DNA from 4 places in the Arthrobacter sp. UYEF3 genome. Region 1 is predicted to be linked to each of the others. Evidence: predicted binding sites of a transcription regulator. Region 1 holds the regulator's gene; each other region holds the start of a gene.
The links. Region 1 encodes LexA, which represses DNA repair genes until DNA is damaged. Its sites were predicted from a motif close to TCGAACANNTGTTCGA; they were not measured.
Positions count from the first base shown of each region.

Region 2: ABIB14_RS09775 (LexA family protein) is a predicted target of LexA. The motif match lies at 2,888-2,903, and genes of this name have one in related genera.
Region 3: ABIB14_RS13990 (DUF6504 family protein) is a predicted target of LexA. The motif match lies at 2,273-2,288, and genes of this name have one in related genera.
Region 4: ruvA (Holliday junction branch migration protein RuvA) is a predicted target of LexA. The motif match lies at 1,847-1,862, and genes of this name have one in related genera.

Region 1 is NZ_JBEPNK010000004.1:172,384-176,869, reverse strand. It holds gene ABIB14_RS04520 (histidinol-phosphate transaminase) at 1-499, opposite strand, end outside; gene ABIB14_RS18730 (LysM peptidoglycan-binding domain-containing protein) at 603-1,163, opposite strand; gene lexA (transcriptional repressor LexA) at 1,595-2,344, shown strand; gene ABIB14_RS04505 (ATP-dependent DNA helicase) at 2,410-4,486, opposite strand, start outside.
Region 2 is NZ_JBEPNK010000011.1:38,154-42,639, reverse strand. It holds gene ABIB14_RS09795 (hypothetical protein) at 72-344, opposite strand; gene ABIB14_RS09790 (hypothetical protein) at 387-761, opposite strand; gene ABIB14_RS09785 (hypothetical protein) at 758-1,093, opposite strand; gene ABIB14_RS09780 (Y-family DNA polymerase) at 1,133-2,413, opposite strand; gene ABIB14_RS09775 (LexA family protein) at 2,442-2,873, opposite strand; gene ABIB14_RS09770 (helicase associated domain-containing protein) at 3,233-3,886, opposite strand; gene ABIB14_RS09765 (DNA-binding protein) at 4,089-4,486, shown strand, end outside.
Region 3 is NZ_JBEPNK010000020.1:61,920-66,405, forward strand. It holds gene ABIB14_RS13985 (DNA polymerase III subunit alpha) at 1-1,891, opposite strand, end outside; gene ABIB14_RS13990 (DUF6504 family protein) at 1,888-2,217, opposite strand; gene ABIB14_RS13995 (hypothetical protein) at 2,369-2,755, shown strand; gene ABIB14_RS14000 (VOC family protein) at 2,801-3,223, shown strand; gene ABIB14_RS14005 (SOS response-associated peptidase) at 3,234-3,992, opposite strand; gene ABIB14_RS14010 (mycoredoxin) at 4,233-4,486, shown strand, end outside.
Region 4 is NZ_JBEPNK010000020.1:44,417-48,902, reverse strand. It holds gene pdxT (pyridoxal 5'-phosphate synthase glutaminase subunit PdxT) at 1-467, shown strand, start outside; gene ABIB14_RS13930 (YebC/PmpR family DNA-binding transcriptional regulator) at 470-1,225, shown strand; gene ruvC (crossover junction endodeoxyribonuclease RuvC) at 1,222-1,809, shown strand; gene ruvA (Holliday junction branch migration protein RuvA) at 1,927-2,571, shown strand; gene ruvB (Holliday junction branch migration DNA helicase RuvB) at 2,564-3,685, shown strand; gene yajC (preprotein translocase subunit YajC) at 3,894-4,301, shown strand; gene secD (protein translocase subunit SecD) at 4,408-4,486, shown strand, end outside.

The DNA of each region.
Region 1 (4,486 bases):
AGCAGAGGAAAACGACGTTGGGCTTCAGCTCACGGACCTGGCGTGCTGCCGATTCGGCGCTCAGCCCATAGTCCTCGGCGCGCACGCCGACGATGTATCCGGTGTCCGTACCGGCAGCCAGCAGCGGGTACATGGAGTACGTGGGAGGGAACCCCAGGGCGGTGCGGCCCGGGCCCCCGAAGGCCTGGAGGATTTGCTGGAGGACTTCATTGGAGCCGTTCGCAGCCCAGATATTGCCGGCGTCAAGTCCGTGACCGAGATATTCCGCCAGGGCTTCACGCAGTTCAGTGAACTCGCGGTCCGGATACCGGTTCAGCCCCGCGGCAGCCTCCGTCACGGCCGCGGCGATGGCGGCACGGACATCGGCCGGGACGCCATGGGTGTTCTCGTTGACGTTCAGCAGGATGGGGACATCCAGCTGGGGCGCACCGTAGGGGCGCAATCCGCGCAGATTCGTCCGGAGGGGCAGTCGGTTGAGTCGCTCTAGCTGGTCAGTCACCGTTCCAGTTTAAGCGAGGCCGGGCCCGGACCCGAAACTGTGACCGTCGGGGGCGCAGTGTTCGGGCGCCTCACTCTCTCACGGGGTCTGGTCCGGGCGCTGGCTACTTGGAGGGTACGAAGAGCTGTTGTCCGGGGATGACGCGGGGATCCCCGAGGTTGTTGAGCTGCACGATGTCCGCCACAACGTCGCGGGGATCGCGTTCCGGGGCCACAGCGCCGGCAATGGCCCAAAGGGACTCACCGGGCTGGACCGTGACCGTAACGGCGGGCGTGAGCGAGAGCTCCGCGGACGAGTCGGCAGCCTTGGCCGGAGCGTTCAGGAAGCCGGCGAGTGAAAGCAGGAGAACCGCCAACAGCATCAACGGCAAGCCGAAGAAAACGAACCGGCCCCGCCGGGTGAGCCGCAGCGGAGCCTGCGCCGCGGCAATGGCGGGTGCAACCTGCCGCGGCCCGGCGTGTACCGACCCGGCCGCGTCCTGGCGGGCCGCATCCGTGCGGTCGGCGTCACGATCGAAGATGCTGTGCGGGCCGAAGGACTCGAACGGCACCCGTTTGGGCCGGTTTTGGTCGAACGGCGCCGACCCGAACGGTGCCGCCTCGATCTTGGCCGCCCGGACGGGAACGGATACCGGTGATCCGGAAATAGCGCTTACTACTGACATGACCTGAGCCCTCCTGGACTTATCTGTGCCGCCCGGCGTACTCCATGTACCTGCCGCCAACCGGCCTAACCATCGAACGCGAACCTTCGAACGTCTTTCTTGATCACAAGCTTCGAACACAGCACCGAACCGTCTGATGCGCCCCGAAGCTCGGGGTTCGAACATATCTTCGAACTGCGCTTGTTCTGTTTTAGCACTTATGAGCGAACATTGTCGAGACTCACTAGAACAAATGTTTGAAAAACCATGATGGCTGGCCTACTTTTGAACCACAGGGTCTGCAGCTCAGGCTTTTGAAATACCGGGTTTTTGAAATAGCGGACAACCACATGTATCGATCAACAGCAGTTCACCAGCGGGGTCTGACTTTTTCAGACTCATCGATCCCGGCAACCTCAGCGGCCGGGCGGAAATGGAAAGGCGTGGCCAACATGGCAGCACAAGCCACCGGCGGAAGGGCCGCCCAGCACGGTCCCCAGACCGTCCGGGCGCCGAAGAGCCTTACCGTCCGGCAAAAGAAGATTCTGGAGACCATCCAGCGCTCCGTAGCGGACAACGGTTACCCGCCCTCGATGCGGGAAATCGGTGACACGGTCGGCCTTGCCAGTCTCTCCAGCGTCACCCACCAGCTTTCGCAGCTGGAGAAGCTCGGGTACCTGCGCCGGGACCCCAAACGTCCCCGTGCCATGGAAGTACTGATGCCGCTGACGCTCGATGAGGGCGCGGCGAAGATTTCCGGAGTGGGGAAGTCCAGCGGCCTGCGGGCGGTGGGCGGGCGGGCCGTATCGGAGCTAGCCAGCGCCACGGACACCGCGATGGTGCCGTTCGTGGGCCGGATTGCCGCCGGCGGTCCGATCCTTGCCGACCAGGTGGTGGAGGACGTGATGCCCCTGCCGCGCCAACTGGTGGGCCACGGCGAACTGTTCATGCTGCGGGTGGCCGGCGATTCGATGATCGATGCCGCCATCTGCGACGGTGACTGGGTGGTGGTCCGGCGTCAGAACGATGCGCTCAACGGCGACATCGTTGCCGCGCTGCTCGATGACGAGGCCACGGTCAAGACTTTCCGCCAGCGCGACGGCCACACCTGGCTGCTTCCCCAGAACACCCAGTATGAGCCGATCCTTGGCGATCATGCCGTCATCATGGGCAAAGTCGTCTCGGTACTGCGCTCCCTCTAGCGTTCAGCCACCGGCAACGCTGCTGAGGCCCCCTCCGGATCTCCGGGCGGGGCCTTTGGCGTTCCCTATTTGGCCGGCTGCCGGGCGGGGGTCTCCTTGGCAAGGCGTTCGAGGGCAGCGAAAGCTACGCCCGGGTCAGTGGTTGGCCAGAACGGCGGGAGTGCGGCCCGGAGGAACCCGCCGTAGCGCTCGGTGGACAGTCGTGGGTCCAGGACCGCCACGACGCCCTTGTCCGACGTCGTGCGGATCAACCGCCCGGCGCCCTGGGCGAGGCGGATGGCGGCGTGGGTGGCCGACACGCTCATGAACCCGTTTCCGCCGGCCTGGGCCACGGCGCGGGAGCGTGCGGTCATCAGCGGGTCATCGGGGCGGGGGAACGGGATCCTGTCGATCACGACCAGCCGGCAGGAACTTCCGGGCACATCGACGCCCTGCCAGAGCGACATGGTGCCGAACAGGCAGGTGTCCGGTTCGTCGGCGAACTGCTTGACGAGCGCGGTCATGGTCGATTCGCCCTGGCAGAGGATGCGCAGGCCCAGCCGGGGCCGCATCGCGTCCGCCGCCTCTTCGGCGGCGCGCCGGGACGAGAACAGACACAGGGCCCCGCCGCCGGAGGCGCGGATCAGCTTTTCGAGCTCATCGAGGGCTTCCGGGGACGTTCCCCGGCCGGGCTTGGGCAGGTGCTTGGCGACGTAGAGGATGCCCTGCTTGGGATATTCGAAGGGGGACCCGACGTCGACGCCGGTCCAGCTGGGGGCCCCGGGGCCTACCAGGCCGAGGCCTCCGGCAGCCGGCTCGAAGGCCGCACCGATCGCCAGGGTGGCCGAGGTCAGGACGACGGTGTGGTCCGCGAACAGCCCCTCGCGCAGCCGACCGGCAACGCTGAGCGGTGCAACGTTGACCAGGGCCGGCGCCGAGTCGTCCGGCTGCGAGTAGCCCTGTTGCGGGTCGAAGCTGCTGTTGCGGGAGAACCAGACCACTTCGCGGTTCTCCCTGGCGGCCAGGAGCCGTTCGCACAGTTCCAGGATCACCATCAGGCGGGATCGGGCGAGCTGGCGGCCGCCGTCGGCTGTGTTGGCGCTGTCGCCCTTGGAGTCCGAGAGCGCGGCGCGGCAGGCGTCGCGCAGCTGGTCCACGCAGTCCAGTTGCTCACTGTTCAGTCCGTTGGGCATGAGTCCGCTAGGGACCCCTTCAATGGCGAGTTCGAGGTTGGCCGCGGAGTTGCTGAGCGCGTCCACGGTGATGCCGGTGTGCTTCCGGGCGCCGGAGGCGGCGGCATGCACCATCGCGACGGAGAGCTGGCCGGACACGGCACCCGTGACCCGGTCCTGCAGCTCGTGCGCCTCGTCCACCACCACGACGTCGTACTCCGGCAATACGGCGAGGCCCTCGAAGGCGCTGACGGCCAGCATCGCGTGGTTGGTGACCACGACGTCGGCGTCGGCGGCGTTCTGCCGGGCCAGTTCGCTGAAACATTCGGCCGCGAGCGGGCACTTTTGCGCGCCGAGGCACTCCATTGAGGTGACGGAAACCTGCCGCCAGGCGCGGTCGGTCACGCCCGGCATGAGCTCGTCGCGGTCCCCCGTCAGGGTGTCCTCGGCCCATTCGCGGAGCCGGACCACTTCCTTGCCGAGCTGCGACGACGGGCCACCCATCGCGGCTGCGAAGTGCGGCACGGAGGTGTCCTCGCCGAGGGAGAACAACTGACCCTCGGACGGCTCCTCGGACGGGAAGCCGCCGCCGAGTTTGTGCCGGCACACATAGTTGGAGCGGCCCTTGACGAGCGCGATCTTTACCGGCCGCGCCAGTACGGGCGTGATCGTCTTGAGCAGCCGCGGCAGGTCCCGGCCGACGATCTGTGTCTGCAGCGCCAGGGTGGCAGTCGAGACGAGGGTCGGTTTGTCGCTGACCAGCGAATGGGCGATTAGCGGAATCAGGTAGGCCAGGGACTTGCCCGTGCCGGTGCCGGCCTGGACCAGCAGGTGGTCGCCTGTTTCGATGGCGCGGGCCACCTGTCGGGCCATCTCATGCTGGCCGTCTCGGCTCTGGCCGCCCATGCCAGCGACTGCCCGGTCGAGCAGTTCAACCACGAACTGCTCGCCGGACTGACTATCCCGTCTATCCCGTGGTTTGCTCTTTCCG
Region 2 (4,486 bases), on a different contig from region 1:
GTGTGTGACGGCCGTCGGGTGCCTGGATCGTGCCGGTAATTTCCACCTGAACACTGTATGCCGGGTGGCGCCTAGGAGCCCTCTAGCGCCTCGACTTCCGCGGCGTCGAGAAGTGCCTCGGCGGCGGCCCCGGTGGTCCGGGCCAGGTCGTCCAGGGATTTGAAGTGGACCCGGGCGAGGGTGATGGCCACCAGTTCGAGGTACGCGGTGCCGTTGCGCTGTACGAGGCCGTCGAGGTAGTTCCGCATGCGCCCTTCCAGGGCGCCGGGACCTTCGGATTCTTCCGCGGCGAGCCGCGTCAGTGTCAGGGCTGCCAGGTCTGGGTTGTCGTAGATGAGTCCCATGGCCCCACGCTACGCACCCCATTGGTTCCGTCAAGAGCCACGCTAGCGCCAGCGGTAGGATTCCAGCGCCCGGAGCAGGGGAGCGGGGTCCTTCTTCAGGTGATCGACGGGGCGGGTCCCGGCCAGGGGCCGGGACGGGGTGATCATCCAGAGGGTGAAGTAGTTGTGCGGGATCTCCAGCTCCATGGCCCGTCGGAAGAGGGCCGTGACGGTTGTCTGGAGCTGCCCGTCGGGGAGGAACTGGAAGCCCGGGCAGAAGGTCCCGTCGTCAATGAAGACGCGCACGAGCTGACGCATGACCGGTTCCGGGTCCTCCATCAGTTCGGAGAGCCGGCGGTATACCTGTTGCAGGGTCGGCAGCGTGAATTCTGCCCTGATCGCTTCCCACGTCTGGTCGTTGATGGTTTGGCGGTTCAATTTTGGGCTGTCTCTCCGCCGTCGCTGATGTCTTCCAGCAGCCACTGGGTCGAAAGCGGGTCCCGGCGCAGCGTGACAGTCCGAAGGGCTGAGGTCGAGTCAAGACGGACCTGGAGGCGCCAGTATTCGATGCTGACCAGGTCGCCGCTGCCGACGGCGGCGGTGCGGCGGGTGTCCCACCACGCGTCCCGTCCGTACCAGTGTTGGGAGTCGGTGTCGGGATCGACGAGCCAGATTTGGCCGTCGTGGCGGATGGCCAGGGGTTTGCCTGCCGCGTCGAGTCGGACCAGTGTGTCGTGGGTCTGCGGGGCGGCTTCGGCGATGGTGCTCATGGAGTTGGTGTTCTTTCGTGGTGCTGTCGTGCGGGTGGTTTAGGCGGCTTTGACGAGGGGGAGTTCGTTCCAGTGGGTGGTGTAGCGGGGGGAGAGCATGTCTCCTTTCATGGTCCAGTCCGGCCCGCCGCGGATGCCGCCGTGGCCAAGGCCGATGGAGCCGCGCCCGTACCGGCGGGTGATGTCTTCCAGGAGTGTGCCCACGTGGCGTTCCTCGTGCGGGTTTTCGAACAGGGCCAGGGGTGCCTGGTTGCCGGTGGGCCGCAGGTCGGTGACCATGATCCCGGCCCGGGCGTACCGGATGCCCTCGCAGATGCGGGGCAGGAGAGCGTGGGCGGCCTTGGTGAGCAGGACCGGGTCTGCGGTGGGCATCGGGAGCGGCACGCAGACCGAGGGGTAGGAGGTGTCTTTCGGGTTGAAGTGTGAGGTCCCGGCGAACGCGGTGAGGACTTTGGCCTGGAGGCCGTGTTTGCCCAGCCGCGCCGAGGCCTGCTGGCCATAGACGCTCATGACCTGCCGGATCCCGGTAGCGGTGGTGATGGGGGTGGCGAAGGATCGGGAGAAGATGAGCTGGTCCCGGCCGATACGTTCTTCCTCCATGGGGATGCAGGGGGTTCCCTGCAGTTCCAGCACGGTGCGCATCATGACCACGGAGAAGCGGTCCCGGATCATCACCGGATCCGCCCGGGACAGGTCAAGGATGGAATGGATCCCCAGGGCGTTGAGGCGTTTGGTCAGCCGGGTGGCGACACCCCAGATATCGATGACGGACAGGCGCCGCATTAGACCTTCTCTTTCGGGGGTGGGGACGGAGTCCCAGTGGCAGACGCCGTCGAAGGCCGGGTTGTTCTTGGCCCATTTGTTGGCCAGTTTCGCCAGGGTCTTGGTGGGTGCGATCCCGACGCAGACGGGCACGCCGACGTTGCGCCGCACGGTGGCTTTCATGTCCCGGCCGAGGGCCAGGAGTTCGTCCGGGGTGCCTTTGACGCCGAGGAAGGCCTCGTCGATGCTGTAGACCTCGAGCCATGCGGAGTACCGGCCCAGGAGTTCCATGACGCGGGCGCTGATGTCGCCGTAGAGCTCGTAGTTACTCGAGAGGGCAACGAGTCCCCATTCCTTGGCGCGGGGGGCGAGTTTGAACCACGGCTCACCCATGGCGATACCCAGGGCTTTGGCTTCGGGGGAGCGGGTGACGGCGCAGCCATCGTTGTTGGACAGGACGATGACGGGCCGGCCCTCCAGGGCGGGGTTGAACGCCCGCTCGGCGCTGGCGTAGAAGCAGTTCACGTCCACGTGCGCGATCTGCGGCAACTGCCGCATGGCCGCAGGCTTCGACACGGCCGGGTCCTTAGAGGTGGTGGAGGCATCGGGTGGCGATGCCCCACACCACGAGATCGGACAGGGACGGGACCCGGATGTCCGGGTACGCGGGGTTCTCTGCCTGCAGCACGACCCCGGTGGCCGTGATCCGGAGGCGTTTGATGGTCAGTTCCCCGTCCAGGACCGCGACGACCACGGACCCGTCCACCGGTTCCAGGGCGCGGTTGACGATCAGTTCGTCGCCGTCGCTGATCCCGGCGCCGGTCATGGAGTCCCCGGACACCCGTACCACATAGGTGGACGTGACGTCCTTGATCAGGTGCTCATTCAGGTCGATCCGCCCGTCGAAGTAGTCCTGCGCGGGCGAGGGATACCCGGCCGCGACAGCGACCGGAGAGATCAGCACCGACAACAACGACGCACCCGCATCTATCACACGGGGACCAATAAGAACGCCCACAACACACCTTTTATTCGAATATATGTTCGAATTAGTCTAGCTCCTGGGACCGACAGAAAGTACCGCCGCCCGCCAGGTCGGGCCTGTGGCGGGGGCCGGTTTGCACGCCAGCGGGGACAGCTTGAGCTGTGCGGAGGGCTCCACCTGACCCCAATGGGCACAACCCGGCCCGCGCGGCACGCTGTACGGAGGGAAAGTCGGGACGCGGAACCGTTGTTGGTGGGGCATAAGGAAGCCTCCGCGCGAATCAAGGACTCAAACGTGGAGGCTCCCGGTTCTCCAAGCTGGGGGACTGGAGAACCAAGGCAATTCTACTGGCCACCCTGGCCGTCACGCTGCTGGGAACCGGGAGCTTCCGGTCACACCCGGGGGCGGCGGCCGCGGGTCCGGCCGGTCTGCCAGCCGGGCACGGCGGCGTCCAGGAGGCTGACTTTGTCAGGGGTGAGGTCGCCTCGGTGGTGTTTGTACCGCTGGGCGTGGATCCACACGCCGAGGGTGTGTTCCCGTTCTGAGGCGTAGTGGTGGTGGCGGGGCCAGTTGTTGCCTTCGGCGCGGAAGTCCACCAGCTGGGCGAGGCGGTCATGCCACCGGGACTCATCCGCTGCTGCCCTGGGGTTTCCTTCCCACCCGGGGACCCGGGCGAGGCCGGCCCGGTATGCCGGGTCGAGGGTGCCGTCGGCTGCTTCGCGCCGGCGATCCGAGAGCCACCGCGCCATCGACCGTTCACGTTTATCCTGCGAGCGGTCACGGGGCAATCGGCCCTCGGCCCTAATCCAGGCGATGATCTCCTCCATGCGGGCAAGGTCCGCGGGGGAGGGTCCGCCGGCCCTGGTCACGACAGCGGCGTGGTGTGCGGTCTCGAGTCCCGGGTCCTGGCGACGGGCGATGACCAGGTGATACCCGACGGTGGCCGGCTCGGCGCGCACGAGGTCAGCGATGCGTTGCCGGCTCAGTCCGAGCCGGTACATCAACACCCATTCCGCGTCCGGAGCGCGCCTTAACCGCCTGTCCATGATGGAGCCCATCCTGCCACGACCACCCCGCCAGGCAGGCCGGCGACGTGGCGGCGCAGCCGGGCGACCGCCGGGCCCCCCGGAGCTCCTGGCGGAGCGGAGAGAGCCGCCGGGCCATGGGAATTCGGCGGCGGTATTGTCAGAAAGTAGTAGGAGTAGTAGTTTTGTTACTACTACTCCTACTATTTTTGAGGTTGTCGCCGTGGCGTTGAGTGTGAAAGACCGTGTGTTTGCTGCTGCGGAGCAGATCAGTGCCGAGCGCCGGCCTACCGTCTCGACGGTGCGGGCGGCTGCGGGTGTGAGCAACGCCGACGCCACGCGCTATCTGAAGGAGTGGGTCGAGGAGAAGCAGGCCGCGGGAGGCCGTCTCGCCGCGACGCCGGCAGCGGTGCTGGAACAGGCCGCGCGTCTGGCAGGGGCCTGCTGGGCCGAGGCGTCCACTGTGGCGGATGAGCGGCACGCCGCTGCGGAAGCGGTCTGGGCGCAGGAGAAGAAGGATCTGGGTCTGGAGATCTCCGAGCTCGTCGCGGACCTGGACAAGGTCACTGCCGAGAAAGACGCCGCCGTCACTGAACTCACCGCCCGGGTCACCGCAATGGA
Region 3 (4,486 bases), on a different contig from region 1:
CGTCCGGTCCGGCCGGGTGGCGGCCGGCCGCCACCACCTCTGCCTTGGACGGATGCAGCCGGATCACCTCCCGGACCGCAAAGGCCATGGCGGACTGCATCCGGACGCCGAGGACATCGAGTTTGAGCATGCCCATCGGGTCCATGTCGTGCTTGTCGAACTGGCTCATCGGCAGGCCCAGCCCGCTGGGCTGGACCGGGGTGCGGTCCAGCAGCGTCGCGTCGCCCAGGATGACCCCGCAGGGGTGCATCGAAATGTGGCGCGGCAGCCGGTCCAGCCGTTCGGTCAGGTCCACCAGCAGGTCCAGCTGCTGGTTTTCGCTGAAGCCGCGCTGCTCCACCCGGCCGGCGAACTCCTTCAGCTCCGGCTTCTCCACCAGGGCCTCGCGGAAGTTCCGGGCCGAAAACCGCCACAGCTGCTTGGCGATCTCGTCGATGTCGCCGCCGTCCATGCCCAGGGCCAGGCCGGCGTCGCGGACGGCGCCCCGGGCGCGGTACCCGTTCTGCATGCTCATCAGCGTGACGCGTTCGGAGCCGAAGCGCTCAAAGATCTTCCGGTAGACGTTGTGCCGTTCGGCGCTTTCGACGTCGATATCGATATCCGGGAGGGTGGCGCGGTCACGGGACAGGAAGCGCTCGAAAATCAAGTCGTGCTGCAGCGGGTTCACCTGGCTGACATCGATCAGGAAGTTGACCAGGCTGGAGGCGCCCGAGCCGCGGGCTGCGGCCCGGACCCCCATATCCTGGATCATCCGGGACACCTCCGCGACGGTCAGGAAGTAGGCGGCGAAGCCCAGGCTGTCGATGATCCGCAGTTCGTGTTCCAGCCGGGCATGCAGCTCTGCGGCAGGCTTCCCGGTGATGCCCGGGAAGCGCCGGCTGATGCCCGCCTCGCAGCGCCGCGTGAGCTCCACGAGCGGATCCCCCGCAATCCCGATCACCGAGGCCTCCGGGACCACGGGCTGCTTCCATCCCATGTCCGTGCCCGGATCCATCCGGCAGCGGTCCGCGAGCGCCTCGGTGTGTGCCAGCAGGCTTTTCAGGTCCGCGGCGCCGTACCCGGCGGCGTGCATGATCTCCTGGCCGAGCCGCAGCATCTGCGCGGAGGATTTCAGCCAGCCCTGCCCGTTGGGTTGCAGCAGCGGGGCGGCCGAGAGCTCGGGCAGGGATTTGAGCGTCCGGGCGGAGTCCAGCACGTCCGCTGTCGCTGCGCCGTCCTCGGCGCAGTACCGAACGGCGTTGCTTAGCACCGCCGGGACTGAGTGTTCCGCGGCAAGCTTGAGCATCCGCACTGCGTGGGCCGTGCTCAGCGGCTCGCCCGGCGGGCTGAGCTGCGAGACGACCTCGGCGGCGAGGGTTCCCGGCGGCATGGCGTCCAGCCAGCGTTTGAAGAGCGTGCGGGGGCGCAGGTAGCGCCGCCCGCCCATGGCACGGCCGACGTCGGAGTCCGGGCCGACCAGCACGGTCAGCACCGGCTTGAGGGTGTGCGGATCCAGGGCGCGGGAGGCCAGTTCCGCACGGGTCACGGCGACGGGCACCGCTCCCCCGGCCTTGCCCGAGGTACGGGCATGGGCGTCGGAGACCAGCCGGCACAGCGCCCGGTACCCGGCGCCGTGGTTCTGCCCGTGCGCCAGGACGACGACGCGTCCTCCGAGCCGGGTGCGGAGGTCGCCGTCGTCGTCGAAGACCGCGAGGTCCACCCCCACGACCGGGTCCAGCCCTGCCGCCATGCAGGCTTTCAGGTGCTTGACCGTGCCGTAGAGCCCGTCGCGGTCCGTGCAGGCGAGCGCCGTGGCGCCGTCCGCGGCGGCGGCGGCAGCCAACTCCTCCGGCCAGGACACCCCGTAGTGGGCGCTGAACGCGGTGGAAACGTGCAGGTGGGTAAAGCTCATGCCGATTCGGGTTTCCGGAGTGGTCGCAGGGCATCGTGGATCCGCAGCAGCCGCCAGCGTCCGCTGGCCAGGTGCCGGCTCAGGTCAAGGGTGAGGGTCCGCTCCGGGTTCCCGGCATCCCGGACCTGGACGCGCCAGATTTCGTGGTCCACCAGCCCCGGGCCGCTGCCCAGCGGCGCCCGCCGTTCTTCCGCCCACCACTGGCGCCGCTCAAACCAGCGGACCGGCTCGGCGCAGAGGGCATAGTGCCGCCCGGCCCAGTCCAGGGACTCCGGCTGGCCTGCCGGGGTGCAGACGACGTCCACCGACTCGCTGAACATCCCCATGGTGCCTCCCGGAGCGCTGGCCACAATAATTTTGTGCGTGAACATCTTGAAGTATTCGAATATATCTTCGAATACTTCAGTCTACGCCGGGCCGGGGACAAAACCTAGATCGGGGGTGGACGGACGCAGGCGCAGGTAGCAGGATTGAGCCATGAGCTCCCACAGCGCACTCCTGAAGCACGTAACCATCGCCGCCAAGGATTCAACCTTGGTGGCGATGTTCGCTATCGACGGGAATATTCCGAGTTCCGGCGCCTATGTGGTGGGGCTCGTCGCGGCCACCCCGGACCACTCCCACCAGCGCCGGATGGAAATCGAGTTCATAAACGGCGAGGCCGTGTCCTTTTTCTGCTTCAGCCACGACGGCACGGAGGAGAACTTTGACCTCAAGGGAGTGGAGCACTCCGGCAACACCATCACCGGGACCTTTCCGATCAGCACGGTCCGGGGGCTGGTCAAAGGCCACCTGATGACGGCGTTCAGCGATTGCGAGGGCAGGGAGTACCAGGCCAACGTGCCCGTCGAAGAGTCGCTCTAACAGCCGTACCGTGCTGAGCCGCCAAGTGCATGACAGGATCGCATGATGCAACCGCGGGTCGACTTCATCTCACTTGGGGTCCGCAGCGTTGACGCCTCGCGCCGCTTCTACGTCGAGGGCCTCGGCTGGCCGGTCCACCGGGAGGTTCCCGGCGAGGTGGTCTTCCTGCAGGCAAACCACGGCCTCATCCTCTCGCTCTGGAACGCCGCGCAGATGCAGGCCGAGGCGGGAACGGATGCCCCCGCCGGCGTGCCCTGGATCACCCTGAGCCACAACGTCGGCAGCGCGGAGGAGGTGGAGTCGGTGATGCGCCAGGCAGAAGCCGCGGGCGCCGACGTCGTGGCAGCGCCGAAGACCCAGCCCTGGGGCGGATACACCGGCTACTTCGCCGACCCGGACGGCTTCCGCTGGGAGATCGCCTTCAACCCCACCTGGACGGTCGACGCCGGCGGCAGGGTCACGGTCTAGCCGCCTTTACTCAGAACAGGCTGCCGACCGGCTCGATCAGCTCCGGGGAGTCGTTCCTGACGTTTCCGACGGCGGTGCCGACGGCGTCGATCGCCCAGCCCTCGGCCACGTCGTGTGCGCCGGCCCGGACCAGCCCCACCAGGGCGGCGGCATCGTCGGCCTGCGGGTCCAGCCAGGTCTCCATGGTCCGGCGGTCCATCGGCAGCGGGACCCGGTCATGCAGGGCCGTCAGTTCCGCCAGCATCCCGCCCGCGTAGCCCTCCGGCGGCGAGTCGGTGGTCATGATCGAAGTCGACAGCAACCAGCGCTCCGGGTCATCCTCCGCTTTCGACGGATCCTTCCACCATTCATAGAGCCCCGCGAAGACAATAGCGCTGCCGTCCCTCGGGTGCACGTAGTACGGCTGCTTGCCGCGGCCCTCGCCCTTCCACTCGTAGTAGCCGTCCGCCGGGACCGCGCAGCGCCGGGACCGGGCGGCCTTCCGGAACGCGGGCTTCTCCAGCACGCTCTCGCTGCGGGCGTTGATCATTTTCGAGCCGATGCCGGGGTCCTTGGACCACGACGGCACGAGCCCCCAGCGGGCAATGTGCAACTGCCGCACTCGCTTGGCGGGAAACTCCCCGTCCACCAGCCGTTCCAGAAGGATCGGCACGTCCGCGGTCGGGGCGACGTTCCAGGACGGCGGAATCAGGAACTCTTCCTCCAGTTCGGCATCAAAGTCTGCCAGCAGGTCTCCGACGGCCCGGGCCATCACGTAGCGTCCACACATGGCACCAGCATGCCACCGGCACCGGCCCGGCGGGAAGCGCCCTGGCACCGGCCCGGCGGGAAGCGCCCTGGCACCGGCCCGGCGGGAAGCGCCCTGGCACCGGCCCGGCGGGCTGCGGGAATAGCGCCCGGCGGGTTACGGTTGTCCCAAGTGATATCCGACTGTCCCGACCGATGACCACCGCGCAACGCCGGTGCGAAGCGTGCGGCCGGCAGCACTGACCAGCTTGAGGAGATTTCCGTGGACTTTACCCCCGATTCCGGCACCATCACCATGTTTTCGACGACCTGGTGCGGCTACTGCAACCGGCTAAAGAAGCAACTGGACGCACAGGGCATCGGCTACACGGAGGTCAACATCGAGGAAGTCGAAGGTACCGCCGAGCTCGTGGAGCAGCTCAACGGAGGCAACCGCACTGTCCCCACCGTGCTCTTCCCGGACGGCACCGCGGCCACCAACCCCTCCGCAGCAGAGGTGAAGAGCCGCCTCGCGGC
Region 4 (4,486 bases), on a different contig from region 1:
TGCGCGAACGCATCCAGGCCGGGCTGCCCGTCTACGGTTCCTGCGCCGGCATGATCCTGCTGGCCGACGACATCGCTGACCCCGCCACGGATCTTGCCGGCAACCCGCAGCAGACCTTCGGCGGCCTCGACATCACGGTGCGGCGCAACGCTTTCGGCCGGCAGCGCGAATCGTTCGAGACTGATCTCGAATTCAAGGGGCTCCAGTTCAGCGCCGGCGACGGCGGCGCGGCCCCGGTGCACGCAGTGTTCATCCGCGGGCCGTGGGTGGAACGCGTCGGCGCCTGCGTCGAAGTCCTGGCGCAGGTGGAACCGTCCAAGGCGGGCCACCCGGAATCCCTCGACGGCACCGCTAGAATTGTTGCTGTGCGTTCCGGCAAGCTGCTGGCCACCTCTTTCCACCCGGAAGTTACGGGCGAGAAGCGCGTGCATGAATTGTTTATTCGAATGATCAGAGGAGAAGCGTAAGCATGTCAGGCCACTCCAAATGGGCGACGACCAAGCACAAGAAGGCTATCCTGGACAGCCGCCGGGCCAAGTCGTTCGCCAAGCTGATCAAGAACATCGAAGTCGCCGCGCGGATGGGCGGCCCCGACCTCGCCGGCAACCCGGGCCTGGAACTTGCCGTGACCAAGGCCAAAAAGACCTCGGTCCCCGCAGATAACATCGACCGCGCCATCAAGCGCGGCGCCGGCCTCACCGGCGAGGTCGTGGACTACACCGAGATCATGTACGAGTGCCGCGGTCCGCAGGGCTCGGCGCTGCTCATCGAGTGCCTGACGGACAACAAGAACCGCGCGGCCTCCGAGGTCCGGCTCGCCATTTCCCGCAACGGCGGCAGCATCGCCGACCCCGGATCGGTCAGCTATCTCTTCTCCCGCAAGGGCGTCGTCTCGCTGCCGAAGAACGGCCTGAGCGAGGACGACGTGCTGATGGCGGTCCTCGACGCCGGTGCCGAGGAAGTCAAGGACCACGGCGACAGCTTCGAGATCCATTCCGAACCGACCGACCTGCAGGCCATCCGCGCTGCGCTCAAGGAAGCCGGGATCGATTACGACACCGACGAGGCCGAGTTTGTTCCCTCCATGCAGGTGCCGCTGGACCTCGATGCCGCCAAGAAGTTCATGAAGCTCGTGGACGCCCTGGAAGAGCTCGACGACGTGCAGAACGTCTACAGCAACGCAGACCTCAGCGACGAAGTGCAGGCCGCACTGGAAGCAGAGTGACCCTTCGCGTCCTCGGCGTCGATCCGGGCCTCACCCGCTGCGGGATCGGCGTCGTGGACGTCGAGAAAAACCGGCGCGCCACCATGGTGGCGTTCGGCGTCGTCGGTACCTCCCCGGACGAGAGTCTCGACCAGCGGCTGCTCGTCATTGCCACCTCGATCGATGACTGGCTGGACAAGTACCAGCCGCATGTCCTCGCCGTTGAACGGGTCTTTTCGCAGCTCAACGTCAGCACTGTGATGGGCGTGGCCCAGGCCTCCGGCGTCGTGATTGCCGCCGCAGCGCGCCGCGGCATCCCGGTTGCGCTGCATACCCCCTCGGAGGTCAAGGCCGCCGTGACCGGCAGCGGTACCTCCAACAAGGACGCCGTCACCAAGTTAGTCACCAAGATTCTCCGGCTTGACGCCCCTCCGCGGCCCGCCGACGCCGCCGACGCGCTGGCGCTGGCCATCACGCATGCCTGGCGGGCCGGCACCGGTAACTCCAACGGGGGCGCAGCCACCACGGGACCCGGCAGCCAGTCCCTCACCCCCGCCCAGCGCGCCTGGGCTGACGCGGAGGCAAAAGCGCGCCGTGCGCGTTGAATGTCCGACTTTGTCAGCGAACAACTTGGTAAGGTATTCGTAGATATGTTCGGATAGCCGGTACGTGCCGGCTCGCCGATGCGAAACGTGCATCGGCTGTACACCAGGAGCCAGGCCTTGATCAGTTTTCTTCGCGGAACCGTTGCGCACGTCGGCCTGTCCTCGGCGGTGATCGACCTCAACGGTGCCGGCATGAGCGTCAACGCCACGCCCCAGACCCTCAGCGGGCTCCGCGTCGGAGACGAGGGCAAGCTGTTCACCTCCCTGATCGTGCGGGAAGACTCGCTGACGCTTTTCGGTTTCGGCAGCGACGATGAACGCGAGGTGTTCGATGTGCTGCTGAGCGTCAGCGGCGTCGGACCGCGCCTGGCGCTGGCCGTCCTTGCCGTTCACGAACCCGAGGCGATCCGGGTCGCCGCGCACTCCGGCGACGGCAAGGCCTTTACCAAGGTGCCCGGCATCGGCCCCAAGGTCGCGGGCCGGATTGTGCTGGAACTGGCTGGCAAGCTGGTCCCGCACGGCACTCCGGGCAGATCCGTTCCGGCCGTGTCCGCCGAAGCCGTCTGGAAGCCGCAGGTGGTGGCCGCAATGATGAGCCTGGGCTGGTCCGAGAAGGATGCCACATCAAGCATTGACAAGTCGCTGGCCGATTCCCCGGAGCTCGCCGAGCAGGGCAACGTCGCGGAGATCCTTCGCGCCACGCTGCGCTGGCTGGGCCAGGACGGCGCCCGCGCCGGGAACCGGGTAGGCGCCCGTGGCTGAGCCCACCCTCGTCGGCGGGGGAGAGGAACCGGAGGAGCGAGTTATCGAGGCCGCCCTCCGGCCGAAGAACCTGCACGATTTCGTCGGCCAGCACCGGGTCCGCAAACAACTTTCGCTCGTCCTGGAGGCCTCCCGGATGCGTGGCCGCAGCGCCGACCACGTGTTGCTGTCCGGCCCGCCCGGGCTCGGCAAAACCACCCTGTCCATGATCATCGCCGCCGAGATGAACGCCCCGTTGCGGATCAGTAGCGGCCCGGCCATCCAGCACGCCGGTGACCTGGCGGCGATCCTGTCCTCGCTCTCCGAGGGCGAGGTCCTGTTCCTCGATGAGATCCACCGGATGTCCCGGCCGGCGGAGGAAATGCTTTACATGGCCATGGAGGACTTCCGCGTCGACATCGTCGTCGGCAAAGGCGCCGGCGCCACTGCGATCCCGCTGGAGTTGCCGCCGTTCACCCTGGTCGGCGCCACCACCCGCGCCGGGCTGCTGCCCGGGCCGCTGCGGGACAGGTTCGGTTTCACCGGCCACCTCGAGTTCTACTCCGTGGAGGAGCTCGAGCTCGTGCTCCGTCGTTCGGCCGGGCTGCTGGACCTGAAGGTGAACTCGGCCGGCTTCAGCGAGGTCGCGGGCCGGTCCCGGGGCACCCCCCGCATCGCGAACCGGCTGTTGCGGCGCGTCCGGGACTGGGCGCTGGTGCACGGGGTGGAGCAGATCGACGCGCGCGCGGCCTCGGCCGCCCTGGACATGTACGAGGTGGACAAGCGCGGCCTGGACCGGCTGGACCGCGCGGTGCTGGAGGCACTGATCACCAAGTTCGGCGGCGGCCCGGTGGGCCTTTCCACGCTGGCCATCGCCGTCGGCGAAGAAACTGAAACAGTGGAAACCGTCGCCGAACCCTACCTGGTCCGGGAGGGCCTGCTGGGCAGGACGCCGCGCGGGCGGATCGCGCTGGCGCCGGCCTGGACCCACCTTGGCTTCGCGGTGCCCGCCGGTGCGTTCGGACAGGACCCGCTGGACCTGTTCCCGGCGGGGGACGCCGGCGTGGAACCGGCCGGATTCGGTGAAGATGCCGTCGCAGAAATTGAGCCCGAATGGATCCGGAAGGGTCAATAGCACCCGGCCATGACCTTTTCCCTTTAGACTGGAATTACGCTCGGCACGTTCGGGCCTTTGTTTCCGTGCGCGGCTACCGCTAGGCCGCCGTTGGCCAAGCATGGTTCCCTGCCGGAAATCCTGCCAGGTTCCACACAGCCCCGGAGCGAAGCGGACGTTGCTCTGAAACCAGCTTGTAAGTACAGAACGGAACTTTCCCTTGGATCCAATGACAATTCTCCTGTTCGTCATGCTCGCCGTGTTCGTCTTCATGATGTTCCGACGTAACAAGAAGACGCAGCAGCAGCAGGCCCAGCTCCAGTCGAAGTTCGGCCCCGGCGTTGAGGTCATGACTAGCTTCGGCCTGTTCGGCCGCATCGTCGAGATCGACGACGCCGAGAACAAGGTCCTTCTGGAAATCTCCCCGGGCAACACCGCCACCGTGCACCGCCAGTCCGTCACCAAGATCGTCGAGCCGGCGGTGGCAGTCGAGGAGCCGACTGTTGTTCCCGATGACGCTTCCTCGCTGACCTTTGACAAGGCGGACAGCGCCGCTACGGTCGCCGAAGCGCCGCACAACGAAACGGCTGACGAAACCCTGCGCCGCTTGAACGATGAAGGCAAGAAAGACAGCTAGTCTGCCCTCTGAGCTATCCCGCAAAGCTACGGTGCGCGGGCATCCGCCGGTGCACGCCCGTCAGGGCGCACCGGCGGTTCTTCCGTAACCAATAGAAAGATCGACAATGGCACGAACTGGCCCTAAAAACTCAGCCCGCAGGGTGCTGGTCTGGCTTGGCGTGACGCTCGCCGTCCTGACCGCCG